3 regions of the Arthrobacter nitrophenolicus genome follow, and region 3 is predicted to be linked to each of the others. Evidence: riboswitches for the same ligand, from Rfam matches in the RefSeq annotation. Region 3 holds a riboswitch; each other region holds the start of a gene.
The links. Region 3 has a riboswitch for thiamine pyrophosphate ahead of thiC (phosphomethylpyrimidine synthase ThiC). Riboswitches for the same ligand answer to the same signal wherever they lie in the genome.
Positions count from the first base shown of each region.

Region 1: it holds a riboswitch for thiamine pyrophosphate, as region 3 does, so the genes downstream of both, thiO (glycine oxidase ThiO) here and thiC (phosphomethylpyrimidine synthase ThiC) in region 3, are expected to answer to the same signal.
Region 2: it holds a riboswitch for thiamine pyrophosphate, as region 3 does, so the genes downstream of both, ACJJV6_RS06630 (ECF transporter S component) here and thiC (phosphomethylpyrimidine synthase ThiC) in region 3, are expected to answer to the same signal.

Region 1 covers NZ_CP174504.1:230,323-235,821, forward strand. The annotation lists gene ACJJV6_RS01025 (thiazole synthase) at 18-833, opposite strand; gene thiS (sulfur carrier protein ThiS) at 838-1,074, opposite strand; gene thiO (glycine oxidase ThiO) at 1,071-2,390, opposite strand; TPP riboswitch at 2,383-2,501, opposite strand; gene thiE (thiamine phosphate synthase) at 2,529-3,260, shown strand; gene ACJJV6_RS01045 (RNB domain-containing ribonuclease) at 3,374-4,885, shown strand; gene ACJJV6_RS01050 (DEAD/DEAH box helicase) at 5,187-5,499, shown strand, end outside.
Region 2 covers NZ_CP174504.1:1,402,463-1,407,961, reverse strand. The annotation lists gene ACJJV6_RS06650 (iron-containing redox enzyme family protein) at 1-776, opposite strand, end outside; gene ACJJV6_RS06645 (DUF4383 domain-containing protein) at 838-1,296, opposite strand; gene ACJJV6_RS06640 (hypothetical protein) at 1,408-1,614, opposite strand; gene ACJJV6_RS06635 (heme-degrading domain-containing protein) at 1,611-2,162, opposite strand; TPP riboswitch at 2,243-2,379, shown strand; gene ACJJV6_RS06630 (ECF transporter S component) at 2,438-3,061, shown strand; gene ACJJV6_RS06625 (ABC transporter ATP-binding protein) at 3,061-4,614, shown strand; gene ACJJV6_RS06620 (energy-coupling factor transporter transmembrane component T family protein) at 4,646-5,446, shown strand; gene ACJJV6_RS06615 (hypothetical protein) at 5,443-5,499, opposite strand, start outside.
Region 3 covers NZ_CP174504.1:4,152,268-4,157,766, forward strand. The annotation lists gene rimM (ribosome maturation factor RimM) at 1-8, opposite strand, end outside; gene ACJJV6_RS19235 (RNA-binding protein) at 113-355, opposite strand; gene rpsP (30S ribosomal protein S16) at 357-779, opposite strand; gene ACJJV6_RS19245 (hypothetical protein) at 1,010-1,450, opposite strand; gene ACJJV6_RS19250 (VOC family protein) at 1,538-2,413, opposite strand; gene ACJJV6_RS19255 (amidohydrolase family protein) at 2,503-3,591, opposite strand; TPP riboswitch at 3,672-3,779, shown strand; gene thiC (phosphomethylpyrimidine synthase ThiC) at 3,774-5,499, shown strand, end outside.

The sequences.
Region 1 (5,499 bases), 320 kb from region 3:
AACCGGCGTGTGCCGGGCTAGAGGAACTCGGCCCGGCCTTCCATTGCCGACGATGCCAGCGCGTGTTCGCGGCGGGGAATGCGGCCCGCCGCTTTCGCCAGCCTACCGGCGATGACGGCGTGTTTGAATGCCTCCCCCATCAGGGCCGGGTTCTGTGCGCGGGTCACCGCCGTGGCCAGCAGCACGGCATCGCAGCCGAGCTCCATGGCAAGGGCAGCGTCGGAGGCCGTACCGATCCCGGCATCCAGGACCACCGGGACCGAGGCGCGGGAGACGATGAGCTCAATGTTGTGCGGGTTCAGGATTCCCAGCCCCGTGCCGATGGGAGCCCCCAGCGGCATCACGGCGGTGGCGCCGAGGTTCTCCAGCCGCAGCGCCAGGACGGGGTCGTCGTTGGTGTACGCAAACACCTTGAAGCCGCGGTTGACCAGCTGTTCGGTGGCCTCCACCAGCTCGACGGCGTCGGGAAGGAGCGTGTGTTCGTCGGCAATGACTTCGAGCTTCACCCAGTCCGTTTCCAGCGCTTCGCGGGCGAGTTCGGCGGTGAGGACGGCGTCCCGGGCGGTGAAGCATCCGGCGGTGTTCGGCAGGACCCGGATGCCGTGGTCCACCAGGAGCTGAAACAGCGAGCCCGTTTCCGCAGTGGAGTAGCGCCGCATCGCCACGGTGGTCAGGGACGTGCCGGAGGCGAGGAGCGCCGCGCCAAGCCCGTCCAGGCTCGGGGCGCCGCCGGTTCCCATGATGAGCCGGGACGCCAGGGGGACGCCGTCGATGACCAGGACATCATCCAGGCCGGGTGCAGCCGTGGAGGTCAGGGTGGTGGATTCCGTCATGGTGTCAGCCTCCCTGCACTGCCGTGACAAGCTCGACGTCGTCACCGTCGGCGAGCGCCGTTGAGAACCATTGGCTCCGGGGAACCACCTGTGCGTTGTGCGCCACGGCGACGCCCAGCCTGTTCCCGTCGTTGGCCTGGCCGTCAGCCCCCACGGTGCGGCCGGTGACCTGGCTGACGAGCGTGGTGATGGACGCCCCCTCAGCCACCGTATGGTGGTTTCCGTTCAGGGTGATGTTCATGCTGTCTCCTTGATGTTGACGCTTGCAGCGGAGGATTCGCGGCCGGAGAAGCGGCCAGGGTTGAACGGCTCCCAGCGGGGGTCCGTTGTGCCGTCCATCAGGTCCCGGCAGATGGCACCGGCTGCGGGTGACAGGAGGACGCCGTGCCGGAAGAATCCGGTGGCGATGACCAGGCCCGCGATGTGCCCGCCCGGGATGGAGCCTGGAGCGGCGGGCACCCTGCCCAGGAGCGGGGCGTTGTCCGGGGTCGCCGGCCGGGCCCGCGCCGTACACTCCAGCAATTCCAGCTCGGCGACGGCGGGGACCAGGACCTGCGCGTCCCGGAGGAGCTGGTGGACACCGCCGGCGGATACCGTTCCGGCAGCGGACCGGGCAGCTTGTGGGGCTGCAACGCCCCTGGCGGGGGCATCCTCACGCTGGGTGGCTCCGATCACCACCGTCCCGTCCTCCCGGGGGACGATGTACACGGGTACACCGCGGACCAGTCCGCGTACGGTGGCCGTGACCAGCGGCTGGAGGTGCTGCGGTACGGCGAGCCGGAGGATGTCCCCGTGCACCGGCCGCAGCGGCAGGTGCAGGCCCTCAGGCAGGTCCGCCAGCGCAGCGGCATCCAGTCCGTTGGCCACCACGGTTTCTCCGGCCAGGACTGTACCGCCGCCGGCAAGCCGGACTCCCGCAACAGTGCCATCAGCCCACAGCAGTCCAACGGCCCTGTCCGGCACGGCATACCCATCCACTGCACCCGCAGCTGCGCGGCCGCTGCGGGCAGTTTCCCCCGCCAGGGCGTTGCGAAGGCAGGACACCAGGCGCCTGGGATCCACCTGGTGGTCGGCGGGGGTGTCAAGTGCGCAGGCGATGGCGGGGCTCAGCAACGGTTCCCGCCGCCGCGCCTCGCGGACGGTCAAAGGCTCAACAGCCAGGCCGTTGGCCTGCTGGACCGCGCGCAAATCCATCAAGGCCCGGCGGTCGGCGGCGTCGGCACCCACGGCGAGGGTCGGCGTCGTCAGGTATCCGGTCCTTTCGCCGGACGCAGCGGCCAGGTCGGCGATAAAACCGGGCCACCGGGCCGAGGATGCGAGCATCAGGTCGAGGAGGTCCTCTTCCTGGTAGTGCAGCTCGCTCACCGGCGCCAGCATCCCTGCGGCGGCCCAGCTGGCGCCGCTGCCGGGTGCGTCATCGATCAGCGCGACGCTGCGGCCCGAGCGCAGTGCCTCCCAGGCGATCACGTGGCCCACAACTCCGCCGCCAATGACCGCGACGTCGGCCCTGGCGGTGCCGTTGGTGGGTTGCGGGGGTGCCGTGTTGGGGGTGCCCATGTGTCTCCTTCCCTACGCCGGCATTACCCGGATCAGGTCAAGCGGTCGGCTCTGACGCCCTCTCAGCCCGGCGCTTTATGACAGCTGCCGCAGGCTCCCGCAGTACGAGGCAAGTGTAGAGGAACTAGGCTTGCAGCCATGAATGTGTCCCACTCCCCTGCCGCTGCCGGCGCCTCCGCAACCGATGCCTTCACCACCGCCGGGGGAACCGCCGGGCTCAAGACTGCCCGCCTCTACCTCTGTACTGACGCCCGCCGTGACCGCGGCGACTTCGCGGAGTTCGTGGATGCCGCGTTCGCCGGCGGAGTGGATATCATCCAGCTCCGCGACAAGGCCATCGAGGCTGCCGAGGAACTGGAACTGCTGGCCGTCCTGAAGGAAGCCGCGCAGCGCCATGGCAGGCTGTGGGCAGTGAACGACCGCGCCGACATCGCCGTGTTGTCCGGCGCTCCGGTGTTCCACATCGGCCAAAAGGACCTCCCCCTGCCCGCGGCCCGCACCTTGCTGAACGGCAACGCCGCCATTGGACTCTCCAGCCACACTCCGGACCAGGTGGATGCGGCCCTCGTTGCCACGGCCGGACCTGCCGGGCTGGACTACTTCTGCGTGGGGCCGGTCTGGGCCACCCCCACCAAACCGGGTCGGGCCGCCGTGGGACCCGACCTGGTGAAATACGCTGCGGCAGCCACCGCCAAAGCCGCTAACGAGGTGCCGTGGTTCGCCATCGGCGGCATCGACCACTCCAACGTCAGCGAGGTGGTGGCAGCGGGAGCCCGGAGGATTGTGGTGGTGCGGGCCATCACCGAAGCGGCGGACCCCGCCGCAGCGGCGGCCTCACTCCTGGCCGCTCTGGATGCTGCCGGCTCCTGAACTGGCGGGTCCTGAACTGGCGGGTCCTGAACTGTCCGCGGGGCAACACGGCCCTGCCGTCCATCCCGCCGATGGCCTGCATAATCGGCGGTCTTCGGGCTAGGCTGATTTTCGTGTCACACCATCGGCTGGCTCCCAACGTCCACGAGCACAACAATGCGCTGGAAGAGGCCCTGGGCGCGCTGCGGAGCGAGCTCGAGCTTCCCGGGCCGTACCCCGAGCATGCGGTCCGTGACGCCGAGGCGGCCGTGGCTGCGCTGGAGCTTCCGTCCCATGACCTGACCGGCGTCGATTTCGTCACCATCGATCCGGCATCGTCTACGGATTTGGACCAGGCGTTGTTCATAGAGGCCGACGGCGGCGGCTACCACGTGCTGTACGCCATCGCCGACGTTCCGGCGTTCGTGAAGCCGGGCGGACCGCTGGACCAGGAAACGCGCCGCCGCGGGCAGACCTTCTATGCCCCCGACGGCCGGATTCCGCTGCATCCGGAGGTCATCAGCGAAGGGGCAGGGAGCCTGCTGCCCGGCCAGGAGTGCCCGGCCTTCGTCTGGGACTTCCGCCTGGACGGCAACGCCGATGTCACCTCGGCCTCCGTCAGGCGGGCACGGATGCGCAGCCGCGCCAAGCTGAGCTACAGAGGCGCGCAGGCCCAACTGGACGCAGGCGGCGCATCCCCAGTCCTGCAGCTGCTGAAAGAGGTTGGGCTCAAGCGCGTGGAGCTGGAACGTGCCCGTGACGGCGCCAGCCTGAACATGCCGGAGCAGGAGATCGTCCAGCTCCCCGACGGTGGCTACCGCATCGCTGCCGCGCCGCAGCTGCCCGTGGAGGACTGGAACGCGCAGATCTCGCTGATGACGGGCATGGCCGCTGCGCAGATCATGCTGGACGGGCAAGTGGGCATCCTCCGGACCATGCCCGCGCCGGACGAACGCTCCCTGAACCACTTCAAACTCCAGACCGAGGCGCTGGGAAAGCCGTGGGACGGCGAGGTCAGCTATGGCGAGTACTTGCGCAGCCTGGACCCGACCGAACCGCGGCAGCTCGCCATCATGCACTCGGCGGGGATGCTGTTCCGCGGCGCCTCCTATACAGCTTTTGACGGCAGCGTCCCGGAGGCCGCCATCCAGGCCGCCATCGGTGCGGCCTACGCGCACACCACCGCTCCCCTGCGGCGGCTGGTGGACCGCTTCGTGCTGGTGATCTGCGAGGCCCTCAGCAATGGCGGCAACGTTCCCGGCTGGGCGCGTGAGGCCCTTCCGTCGCTTCCCGAGATCATGGCGGGATCGGACCAGCTGGCGTCCCGGATGGAGCGGATGGCGCTGGACACCGTGGAGGCCGCGCTGCTGGTCAACCACATTGGCCAGGAGTTTGATGCCATCGTGATCTCCGGGTCGAAGCCGCAAAAAGACAACGGCAATGGCAACAACGGCAGGAACGGAATCGGCAGGAACGGAAACGGCAAGAACGGCAACGGCAATGGCGGTTCCGGCATCATCCAGGTGGCTGAACCTGCCGTCACGGCCCGCTGCGCAGGCGACCTGGAGTCCGGCACCAAGGTCCGCGTCCGCCTGCTTTCGTCCAACATCGCAACCCGTGAGGTCCACTTCGAACTGGTCGGCTGAGGTCCGCTGCGGGCCCGCATACCCGCCTCCGGGGGTGCAAAAGCCGGTATTGCGGCCTTGTACGGCTAGACTGGAGAAGTAGAAATGGATGCCCGGTCGTTGATTTCCTTGATTTGAAACCAACAAGCCCGCCCCTACGCGATCTTGAGATTTGCCCGCTGGTCACCAGTGCCAGCATTTAGATAGCCCGCGATCGGCTTCCACTGGAATTGCTTGTGCGCCCGAGCGTGCTCCGGACCGGCCTGCCGGCCGGCCCGTTGAGCAGGCAGCGCCAATGCCCAAATGAATAAGGAAACTCCCTGTGAGTGAATTGCATACCCACCAGCTTCTGACGGACGAGACCGGCACCGAGACCATTGAGCCGGAAGAGACCATCATCTCGGACGAGAAGCCGCACGAAATCGCGGAAAAGTCCTTCGCCGACTACAACGTCCGCGAGGACATCGTGGAATCGCTGGCCGACGCCGGCATCACGCACCCCTTCCCCATCCAGGCCATGACCCTGCCGGTGGCATTGTCCGGCCACGACATCATCGGACAGGCCAAGACCGGCACCGGCAAGACCCTCGGCTTCGGCATTCCCGCCCTGCAGCGCGTCATCGGCCAGGACGACC
Region 2 (5,499 bases), 1.5 Mb from region 3:
TGCGAAGACGTCATCTCATAAATGGCCAGGTGCCCGATGATGGCGCCGCGGAGGCGCCGGTTCAGCCCGCACAGGGACATCAGGTTGACGGCCGCCAGGGAAACCGCCGGAACGGTATCGACGTACGCGCCGTAGGAGTCATCCATCCCCAGCCCCCGCATGGTCCGGGCGAACAGGGCGCTGTGCATCCGGTCCGGACGTCCGCCGCCGTACTCGTCCGCCTGGATTTCCACCAGCGCCGCCTTGGCCCGGCCGCTGAGGCGGGGGATCGCCCACGTGTGCGGATCCGCCTCCTTCAGCTGGTACACGGACTTATGGATCAGGAACTCCTTGAGCTGGTCAAGGCTGGCCTTCCTGGCCACATAGCGGGAGACGCTGGGGCCGGTGTCCCTGCCGGCAAGGCCGAACAGCACATCTGCCACTGCGTCGCTGGTGAGGTCGGCGGCAGCCGGAAGGTCCAGCTCTCCGGCGGCGTCGCCGGCTGCCGCGCGAAGGGCCGCCTCAAACGGCTTTTCCAGGGCCTGACGGACCTGGATCAGCCCGGCATCCCATTCCCACTCGTCCGTGACGCCGTCGAGGCCGGAGTAGTGCAGTTCGTACAGGCAGAAGAGGGCCAGCTGGGCATCGTCGTCGCCGATGATGTCCGCAGTTTCCGCCAGCCGGTTCAAGGTGAGCTCCCGCAGCCCGGCCAGGGCTTCGGCCGGGCCCGCCGGCGCACCCGCCAGGACGTCGAGCAGCATGCCGCTGATGGGGCCTCGGGGTTCCGGGATTCGCATGGGATGCTCCTTGGTTTCGGGTTGTGGCGGTGCCGTCTGCGCTGGCGGCAGGTGGGTCAGGTCAGGATTTCCGGCTGCCCGCCGGGGTGGTCCGTGGCGAGAGGAGGACGGCAATGACGATCATGGCCAGCCCCAGAATGAGGTGGAGCCAGTTGTCCGCATAGTTTTCGGGGATGAAGTTGGCGGGGGTCTCGTCCCCGATGAGCAGGCCGTACAGCCACAGGACCAGGTAGATGACGCCGCCGTACGTGAGGAAGTTCCGGGCCTGCCGGTGGGTGCGTGCCATGAACAGTCCGGCGGCGCCGAACAGGAGGTGGACAAGGTTGTGGAGGACGGACACCTGGAATATGCCCAGCAGCAGGGCCCCCGAGCCGGGTCCGGCGAAGCCAAGGGAGCCATAGTTGCTGGTAATGCCCGGAACGAACCCAAGGGTGCCGGCGAACAGGAAGACGCCGGCAACGCCCAGCGCGGACCACTGCAGTGCGGTCCGGACGCCGGGTGGACGGGTGCTGACTGCCATGTCCTGGACTCCTCGTACGCGGTGGAAACAACATAGTAAGCATGATTACTAATAAAAGCTAAGCAAGCTTGGTTTCCGCGCCCGGAGCTAAGGCCGGTCAGGATGTTCCCGTCAGGCCGGTCCGGTCCAGGTGTAGGGGTTCGGGTGGTGCCCGCCGCTGCGGGCCTGGTCGTACCCCTGCTGCCATGCCTTGCCGACGGCGGACACCAGCTCGGCCAGCAGGGGATAGTAGGGATGGTCCGGGCCGATAAAGATCATCTCGTCCTCCGCCCTGTCCACCGCCGCCCGGACGGGGTTGTCAGCGGGATTGCCGGTCATGGTGCCCCGTCAGCCCCGGCGGACCGCAACACCTCACGCATGGCCTCCACCACCAGGTCATGGTCCTGCACCTGCGGCAGTCCGGATACGGTGACGGTGGCAACTGCCCCCACCCCCGTTACGTAAACGGGGATAGAGCCGCCGTGGGCCGCATAGCGGCTCTGGTCGAACCAGCCTTCGTCCTCGATCCGGCCTCCGCGCAGGCGCCCGCGAAGCCCTACCAGCAGGGAGGGCACCTCGTACCGCGCAGCGGTCCGTTGCTTCGCCCGGATCCAGTGCTCGTTGTCCGGCGTGGCGCCCGGCAGTGCCACATGGAACAGCACCTGTTCACCCTTGGTGATGTCGATCGCGATGGGCAGGCTGCGCTCCTTGCCCAGCTCCACCAGGAGGAGGCCAAGGTTGAGCGCGTCATCCATCGAGAAGCCCGGGAACTGGAGTTCGTGGATTTCACCCTCGATGCGGCCGATGAGGGCCTGCAGGGATCCCTCCGGCTGGGCGTCCTCGGAGTCCGGGTCGAACTCGGTCACATGCGGCTCATTGGCGGTCATGGCCCACAATCTACCCCTGTCCAGGTGTAAACTGGACCACGCCCAACAGGGCAATCCAACGCATCATCCAAGCAAGCAACACATAACGACAGGGGAGCGCCGCCGTCGGACCTGGCAAGGCCGGGAACCGCAGGTGGGCGCTGAGAGTGCGGACAGCCGCAGACCCTCGAACCTGATCCGGTTAGTACCGGCGCAAGGGAGTCGAGTTCTCGAAGTCCGGCAGCGGCGAAGTGCCGACTGCCGTGCTTTCCCCTCCTGTTTCCCAGGAGGATTCCATGAGCACTGCAGCAATCAAGAAGACCACCAGCAAGTCCTGGCGCGTCGTGGACATCGTGGTGGCGGCCCTGATCGCCATCGCCGGCGGCGTCATCTTCTGGGCCTGGTCCCAGGGCGCGGCCGCGGTGTCCGGCCCCATGAACGCCGTCTACCCGCCCCTGACCGGCCTGATCGCCGGCGGCTGGATGATCCCGGCCGTGCTGGGCATGCTGATCATCCGCAAGCCCGGCGCAGCCCTGTTCTGCGAGACGGTCGCAGCCACCGGTGAGCTCCTTATGGGCTCGCAGTACGGCGCGTCCGTGCTGTTCTCCGGCTTCGTCCAGGGCCTTGGCGCCGAAATCATCTTCGCGATCTTTGTCTACAAGAAGTTCAACCTGCCGGTGGCGCTGCTGGCAGGTGCTGCCGCAGGCCTGTTCTGCGGCCTGAACGACTCCTTCGCCCCGTGGGGATGGAACATCGCGTACGCCGGCGGCGACAAGCTGGCCTACATCATCTTTACCGCCATCTCCGGCGCGATCATCGCCGGTGCCCTGTCCTGGATCGCCACCCGCGGCCTGGCCAGGACCGGCGTCCTGAGCTCCTTCGCTTCCCGCAAGGCGGCAACGGAGCCCGTCTTCTCCTGATGCAGGCACCCAACCACCACGGCGCGGCCGGGGCGGTGCGGCCGGCCGCAGTCACGGCGCGTGGCTGGGGCTGGCGGCACGCCGGGCGCGCCAAGCCCGCCGTCCACGCCCTTGACCTGGACATTCTGCCGGGGGAGCGCGTCCTGCTGCTCGGACCCTCGGGCGCAGGCAAGTCCACGCTCCTGCATGCCCTCGCGGGGGTCCTGGGCGACGTGAACGACGACGGCGAGGCCGGCGATTCCGACGAGTCCGGTTCGCTCCTGGTCGACGGCGGGTCCCCCCGCGGCCAGCGCGGCCGTGCCGGCCTGATGCAGCAGGACCCCGAAACCCAGGTGGTCCTCTCCAGGGTCGGGGACGACGTCGCCTTCGGCGCCGAGAACCTCGCCGTGCCCCGCGACGCCATCTGGACTCGCGTGCACGAGGCGCTTGCCGACGTCGGGCTGTCCCACCTGCCGCTGGACCATCCGACGTCGGCGCTGTCCGGCGGGCAGAAACAGCGGCTTGCGCTGGCAGGCATCCTGGCGATGCGGCCCGGGCTGATCCTGCTGGACGAACCCACGGCCAACCTTGACCCGGCAGGTGTGCTGGAGGTCCGGGACGCCGTGGCACGCTGCCTGGACAAAACCGGGGCCACGCTGGTGGTGGTGGAGCACCGGGTGTCGGTATGGAAGGACCTGGTGGACCGGATCGTAGTCCTGCGGCCGGGCTCTGCCGCCGACCCCGCTGTCCTCCTCGACGGTCCGCCGGACCGGGTCCTGGACGAGGCCCGCACCATGCTGGCGGCCGCCGGCGTATGGGTGCCCGGCTACGTTCCGGCCACCCGTCCCCGCGCGGGCGACGCCCGGCCGGGCGCCGGAGACCTGCTGCTGGCAGCGGAAAAAACGGCTGTGTCCCGGGAACGCCCGCGCCGCAGCGGGTTCCGGAAAATCCCGCCGGTTCCGGTGCAGGAAGACATCACCGCGCAGGTGCGGGCCGGGCAGGCGCTTGCCATCACCGGGCCCAACGGCGCCGGAAAGTCCACCTTTGCCCTGACCCTCGCGGGCCTGCTGGAGCCGGTCACGGGCAAAATCTCCGCAACAACAAACCTCAGCCGGGACGCCGGAATCGACCCCTTCCGCTGGAAGGCCGAGCAGCTGATCGAGCGGATCGGTACGGTGTTCCAGGAACCGGAGCACCAGTTCGTCACCGGCAGGGTGCGCGATGAACTGCTGTTTGGCCCGCGCCACCTGGGACATGGCGAGGACCGCGTTGACGAGCTGCTGGAACGGCTGAGGCTCACGCCGCTGGTGGACGCCAATCCCTACACCCTTTCCGGCGGGGAAAAGCGGCGGCTCTCGGTGGCCACCGTCCTGGCGGCCAGCCCGCAGGTCCTGGTCCTGGACGAGCCCACGTTCGGCCAGGACGCCAACACCTGGGCCGAACTGGCGTCCTTCCTCTCGGAGCTCCTGGACTCCGGAACGGCCGTGGTATCAGTGACCCACGATGCCGAGTTCACCGCCGCCCTGGGCGGAACCGAACTGAAGCTGGCGGCGGCGGAGAAGGTGGCCCTGTGAGAAAAGGTGGCGCTGTGAGAAAGGCTGACCTGTGAGGCAGGAACTGCACCTGCGCGGCAACAACGCCCTGCTGACCCGCGCCAACCCGCTCAGCAAGCTGGCCGCCGTCATCCTGATCACTGTGGTCCTGGCACTCTCCATCGACTGGGTGTCCGCCACGGTGGCGCTGGCCTTCGAAGTCCTGCTGTTCCCGCTTGCAGGGCTCACGCCCACGCTGCTCTGGCAGCGCGGCTGGCCGCTGATCCTTGCCGCCGCCGTGGGCGGCTGGAGCACCTCTATCCTGGCGCCGGACAGCGGACGGACGCTGATCGACGTCGGCATCTGGACCATGAGCGAAGGGTCCCTGGAGACGGGACTCGGGTTCATGCTCCGCGGCCTGGCCATCGCGCTGCCGGCGGTGCTGCTGATGAGCTGCACCGATCCGACGGACCTGGCAGACGCGCTGGCCCAGAAGGCGCGCCTGCCGCACCGGTTCGTGCTCGGCACGCTGGCCGCCATGCGCCTGGTGGGCATGCTGGCTGAGGAGTGGCAGACCATTGGCATGGCGCGGCGCGCACGGGGCGTGGGGTCACGGGGCAGCGTCCTGCAACGGGTGAAAGCCACGCTGGGGCAAAGCTTCGGCCTCCTGGTGCAGGCCATCCGGCGGGCGTCGAGGCTGGCAGTCACCATGGAGGCGCGCGGATTCGGCGGCGGGACCCGCACCTGGGCCCGCGCCTCAACGTACAGCGTGCTGGATGCGTGGGTGCTGGCGGGCGGGCTGCTCATGGCAGGACTCGCCGTGGTGGCCGCCGTGTCTGCCGGCACCTGGAACATGGTGTGGCTGGGAGGCTAGGGTTCCTGGGTGCACGAGTGGTTGTAGTCGAAGCCCCGCGCCACGAACTGGGT
Region 3 (5,499 bases):
AGCTGCATGTCTTCCTCTGTTCGGGTCGGTAAAGCGGGTGTTCTGGAAAAGACTCCGGCCCCTCCACCTGCTGGTGGAGGGGCCGGAGCAAAAAACTGGTGTTGCCGTGCGCTCAGCGGCGGCGGTCGGTGTCGACGACGTCGACCCTGACCGGTTCGCCGCCGGCCAGTGCTGCGACGACGGTGCGCAGTGCGCGTGCCGTGCGGCCCTGGCGGCCGATCACCCGTCCGAGGTCATCCTGGTGAACACGCACCTCGAGGGTGTCCCCGCGGCGGTTGCTCTTCGAGCTGACCTTGACGTCGTCCGGGGAATCAACGATCCCGCGGACCAGGTGCTCCAGCGCGTCTGCCAGCAATTTACTCAGCCTCGGTGGTCTCTGCTTCGGCTTCGGCCGGGGCTTCTGCTGCGTCAGACTTGGAGGCCTTCTTGGTGATGGCTTCCGGGATGATCACGGAACCCTTTTCCGGGGCAACGAAGGCTTCCTTCTCAGACTTGGTCTTGAGGGTGCCTTCCTGGCCCGGCAGGCCCTTGAACTTCTGCCAGTCACCGGTGATCTTCAGGATCGCGGCAACCTGCTCGGACGGCTGGGCGCCGACGGACAGCCAGTACTGCGCACGCTCGGAGTTGACCTCGATGTACGAGGGCTCTTCGGTGGGGTGGTACTTGCCGATTTCCTCGATGGCGCGGCCGTCACGCTTGGTGCGTGAGTCCGCGACGACGATGCGGTAGTACGGGGCGCGCATCTTGCCGAGGCGCTTAAGGCGAATCTTTACGGCCACTTTTGTGGTCACTCCTGTTTCAGAAAAAGGGGGTGAGCCCGGTTTTCTGCACCCGTGGGGCGGGCCGTACTTGCGGGTTCGAAGGACAGGATCCGGACGCGGAGAGAGGGGCCACGCAGATCGAGTACCTGTTTATTGTGCCAGATGAGCGCCGCGATTTCGACTTGGCGCGGCGCAGGCCCTGGAAGGGCCGGCATTAAGCGCGCTCCAGGACAGGTTGCGCCAAACGCTTACGCGGACCAGACGTACAGCCCTGTCCGTTCTGAATCGTCCACGTCACCGGCCAGTTCGGCCAGCTGCTGGACGTACACACGGGCCTGGGCAGCGCCGAATGGCATGTCCTCCTGCGCCGCCCACTGTTCGGCGACGTCGTCCAGGACATTGCCTTCGCCCTCGGTTTCGTAGGTCAGCAGGTCGGCCAGCGCCCGGACCATGGCAGGGGGTACGGCAAGCAGCGAATCGCTGGTGACATCGACCATCGTCAGCTCGTAGTCGGCTCCCCCGGCGTGCACGGCCGTGCCGGCCAGGTCGCCGAGCTGTTCCACCTCATAGTCCGTGATGTCCGGAATGCGGACGCCCTGGCCGGCGGGGGCTCCCCCGCCTGCGTCCAGGAGACCGGCGCGCTTGAGAGCTGCATCATGGGTGGCGACAAAGATCTCGGTGAAGCCCATTGGGGTAACCTTCCGTCGAAAGTGCGGCGGACGGGGCGGTCACCCGCACCGGCCTTTCGGTTTCAGCCTAGTACGGGGGCGCCGGGGTCAGCGTACTGCCACCCGGATGTTGTTGCGCCACGGGTCCTCGAACAGCAACTCCGCCCCGGTGTGGCTGGACGGTATTCCGGAGACCTTCAGGCGGTCAGCCAGCGCGCCGACGTCGTCACCCGCGGGCACTTCGATGAGGACCTCGCCAAGGCCCAGCGTGTCCTTCCGGGGGCCGGCGCCGCGGCTGTTCCAGACGTTCATGGCCATGTGGTGGTGGTACCGGCCCGCTGAGACGAAGAGGGCCTGCCCGTGCCACCCCGCGGTCTTCTCGAAGCCGAGGATGCCAACGTAGAAGTCGCGGGCGGACTGCACGTCGCCCACCTGGAGGTGGACGTGGCCGACGCCGGCCGCGGTGGTGTGCTGTCCTTCCAGGGATTCCTCCGTGAGGTGCTGCTCAAGGTAGCGCTGCGGCGGCAGCGCCAGGCTGTCCATCACCACGTCCGTCCCGTTCCAGGACCAGTTGCTGCGCGGCCGGTCCCAGTACAGCTCGATGCCGTTGCCTTCGGGGTCGGTGAAATAGAAGGCCTCGCTGACAAGGTGGTCCGCGCTGCCGGTGAACGAGTGCGGGTTGAAGCGTGCGGCGGTGGCGACGGTTGCGGCGAGGGAGGCCTGGTCCTCGAACAGCAGCGCAGTGTGGAAGAGGCCCGCCTCCCCCCTGCCCGGAAGGTTCAGCCCCGGCGCGGGCGCCAGGTGGACAAGCGGCTTCCGGAGGCGGCCGAGGTAGAGGCCGCCGTCCTGCTCGGCAACAACGTCGAGGCCGAGGGCGCGCTGGTAGTAGTCGGTCATGACCTTCATGTCACCGACCTTGAGCATCACGGTGCCCATGGTGAGGTCGGCAGGAAGAAGGTCCTGGCTGGTGGCTTCTGCGGTCATTGAATGCTCCCTGTACTGGCGGCCGCACGGAGGACACGGCCTGTCACAGTTAAAATTACTTGAAGCTTCAATTTATTCCAAGAGCCTTCTTATGGCCCTGAGATGATGCGGCCTCCCAGCACCACGTGGGAAAGGTCCCGGACGGCCTCCGGGCGGGTACGCGGATCCTTTCGGCAGACAACCACGTCGGCACGCGCCCCCTCAGCCACGCCGTCCGCTCCGAGCCACTCCCGTGCCGACCAGCAGGCGGCGTCCAGCGCAGCCGCCATGGGCAGGCCTGCCTGGTGCAGGGCAAGGATCTCGTCGGCGATCCGCCCGTGCCTGATGACGCTGCCGGCGTCCGTCCCTGCGAAAATCCTCACGCCGGCGTCGTAGGCCTCACCCACGCGCTCCAGGCGCCGCTCCCACAGGGCCATCATGTGCGCCGCGTAGCGCGGGAATTTGTGCCGTGCCTGCGCAGCGATATCGGGGAACGTGGCGATGTTGACCAGGGTGGGGACGATCGGCACGCCCTGTTCCGCAAACCGGGGAAGATGCCGGGGCAGGAGGCCGGTGGCGTGCTCGATGCAGTCGATGCCCGCATCCAGCATCTGGTCGAGGGTGTCTTCGGCGAAGCAATGGGCAGTCACCCGGGCGCCTTCGTCATGGGCGGCCCGGACAGCATCCCGGACGACGGCGGCAGGAAACGAGGGTGCCAGGTCCCCGGCCCCGCGGTCGATCCAGTCCCCGACGAGCTTGACCCAGCCGTCGCCGTCGCGGGCCTGTTTGCGCACGGCCTCCACGAGGTGCTCCGGTTCCACCTCGTCAGCGAAGCCGCGGAGGTAGCGGCGTGTGCGGGCCACATGGCGCCCGGCCCGGATCAGCACCGGGAAGTCCCGGCCGCCCTGCATCCACCGGGTGTCAGCCGGCGAGCCGGCGTCACGCACCAGCAGCGTGCCGGCAGCCAGGTCCGCACGGGCCTGGTCCGCCGCGGCAGCGGAGTCCACCGGACCCTCCGGCCCCAGCCCGATGTGGCAGTGCGCATCCACCAGGCCGGGCAGCACCCAGCCGTCCAGCACCCGGCCCGGAGCCTGCTGCGGGCGGACAAATGTCAGCGCCCCGTCCACGGACCACAGGCCGCGGTGTTCGCTGGCCGGCCCGGTCAGCACAGGGCCGCTGAATTCTATGATTTCCGGCATCGGATCCCCTTTTTCGTCGCCAGTCAGGCTAACACCGGCAGTTGTGACAAGGATCGGCGGACCGGCTGTGGTAGCTTCGTTCCTGACCACACGGGTGCCCCTGCAGGGGCTGAGATCGGGCTGAGGCAGCCTGCGACCGTCGAACCTGTCCGGGTAATGCCGGCGAAGGAAGTGAGTATTCCTTGAGTACACCAAATGAACAGCTGAGCCCTGCCCAAAACCAGTCCGGGAACGTGCTGCCGGAGGGGAAACCAGCAACTGCCACCCGGTCCCTGGCGTCGCATGCGCTGGCCTTCATCGACGATGGATCGGGCATCCGGGTTCCCGTAACGGAAATCTCCCTGGAACCGTCCCCCAACGGAGACGCGAACCCGCCTTTCCGCACCTACCGGACTGCCGGGCCAGGCAGTGATCCGGTGAGGGGGCTGCCGCCCTTCCGGGCAGCATGGATCGCCGGGCGGGGAGATACCGAGGCGTACAGCGGCAGGGGCAGGAACCTGCTCGACGACGGCCGCTCGGCCGTCCGCCGCGGCGCCGCGTCAGCCGAGTGGAAGGGCGCGCAGCCGGTGCCCCGCCGCGCCGTCGGGGGCCGGACGGTAACCCAGATGCACTACGCCCGGCAGGGCATCATCACCCCCGAAATGCGCTTCGTGGCACTGCGCGAAAACTGCGACGTGGAGCTGGTCCGCAGTGAACTGGCGGCGGGCCGCGCCATCATTCCCAGCAACATCAACCACCCTGAGTCGGAGCCGATGATCATCGGCAAGGCGTTCCTGGTGAAGATCAACGCCAACATCGGCAACTCCGCGGTCACCAGTTCCATCGCGGAAGAGGTGGACAAGCTGCAGTGGGCCACGCAGTGGGGCGCGGACACCGTGATGGACCTCTCCACCGGTGATGACATCCACACCACGCGCGAATGGATCATCCGCAACTCCCCCGTACCGATCGGTACCGTGCCCATCTACCAGGCGCTGGAGAAGGTCAACGGCGAAGCCAACAAGCTGACCTGGGAGATCTTCCGCGACACCGTCATTGAGCAGTGCGAACAGGGCGTGGACTACATGACGGTGCACGCCGGCGTCCTCCTGCGCTACGTGCCGCTGACTGCAAACCGGGTCACGGGCATCGTGTCGCGCGGCGGCTCCATCATGGCCGGCTGGTGCCTGGCGCACCACCAGGAGAATTTCCTGTACACACACTTCGATGAGCTGTGTGAGATCTTCGCCAGGTACGACGTCGCGTTTTCGCTTGGCGACGGTCTGCGGCCGGGTGCCACGGCCGACGCGAACGACGCCGCCCAGTTTGCCGAACTGGACACGCTGGCCGAGCTCACCCTGCGCGCCTGGGAGTACGACGTCCAGGTGATGGTGGAAGGTCCCGGGCACATCCCCTTCCACCTGGTCCGTGAAAACGTGGAGCGCCAGCAGGAGCTGTGCAAGGGTGCGCCCTTCTACACCCTCGGTCCCCTGGTTACCGACGTGGCACCCGGCTACGACCACATCACCTCAGCCATCGGCGCCACGGAAATCGCCCGTTACGGCACCGCGATGCTCTGCTACGTGACACCGAAGGAACACCTGGGCCTGCCCAACAAGGACGACGTCAAGACGGGGGTCATCACCTACAAGATTGCAGCGCACGCTGCGGACCTGGCGAAGGGCCACCCCGGCGCGCACGAACGCGATGACGCCCTGTCCAAGGCGCGCTTCGAATTCCGGTGGCGCGACCAGTTCGCCCTGTCACTGGATCCGGTGACCGCCGAGGCCTTCCATGACGAGACGCTTCCCGCGGAGCCGGCCAAAACGGCACACTTCTGCTCCATGTGCGGGCCCAAGTTCTGCTCCATGCGGATCAGCCAGGACATCCGGGACGAATACGGGTCCGCGGAGGCGCAGGCAGCCCTGG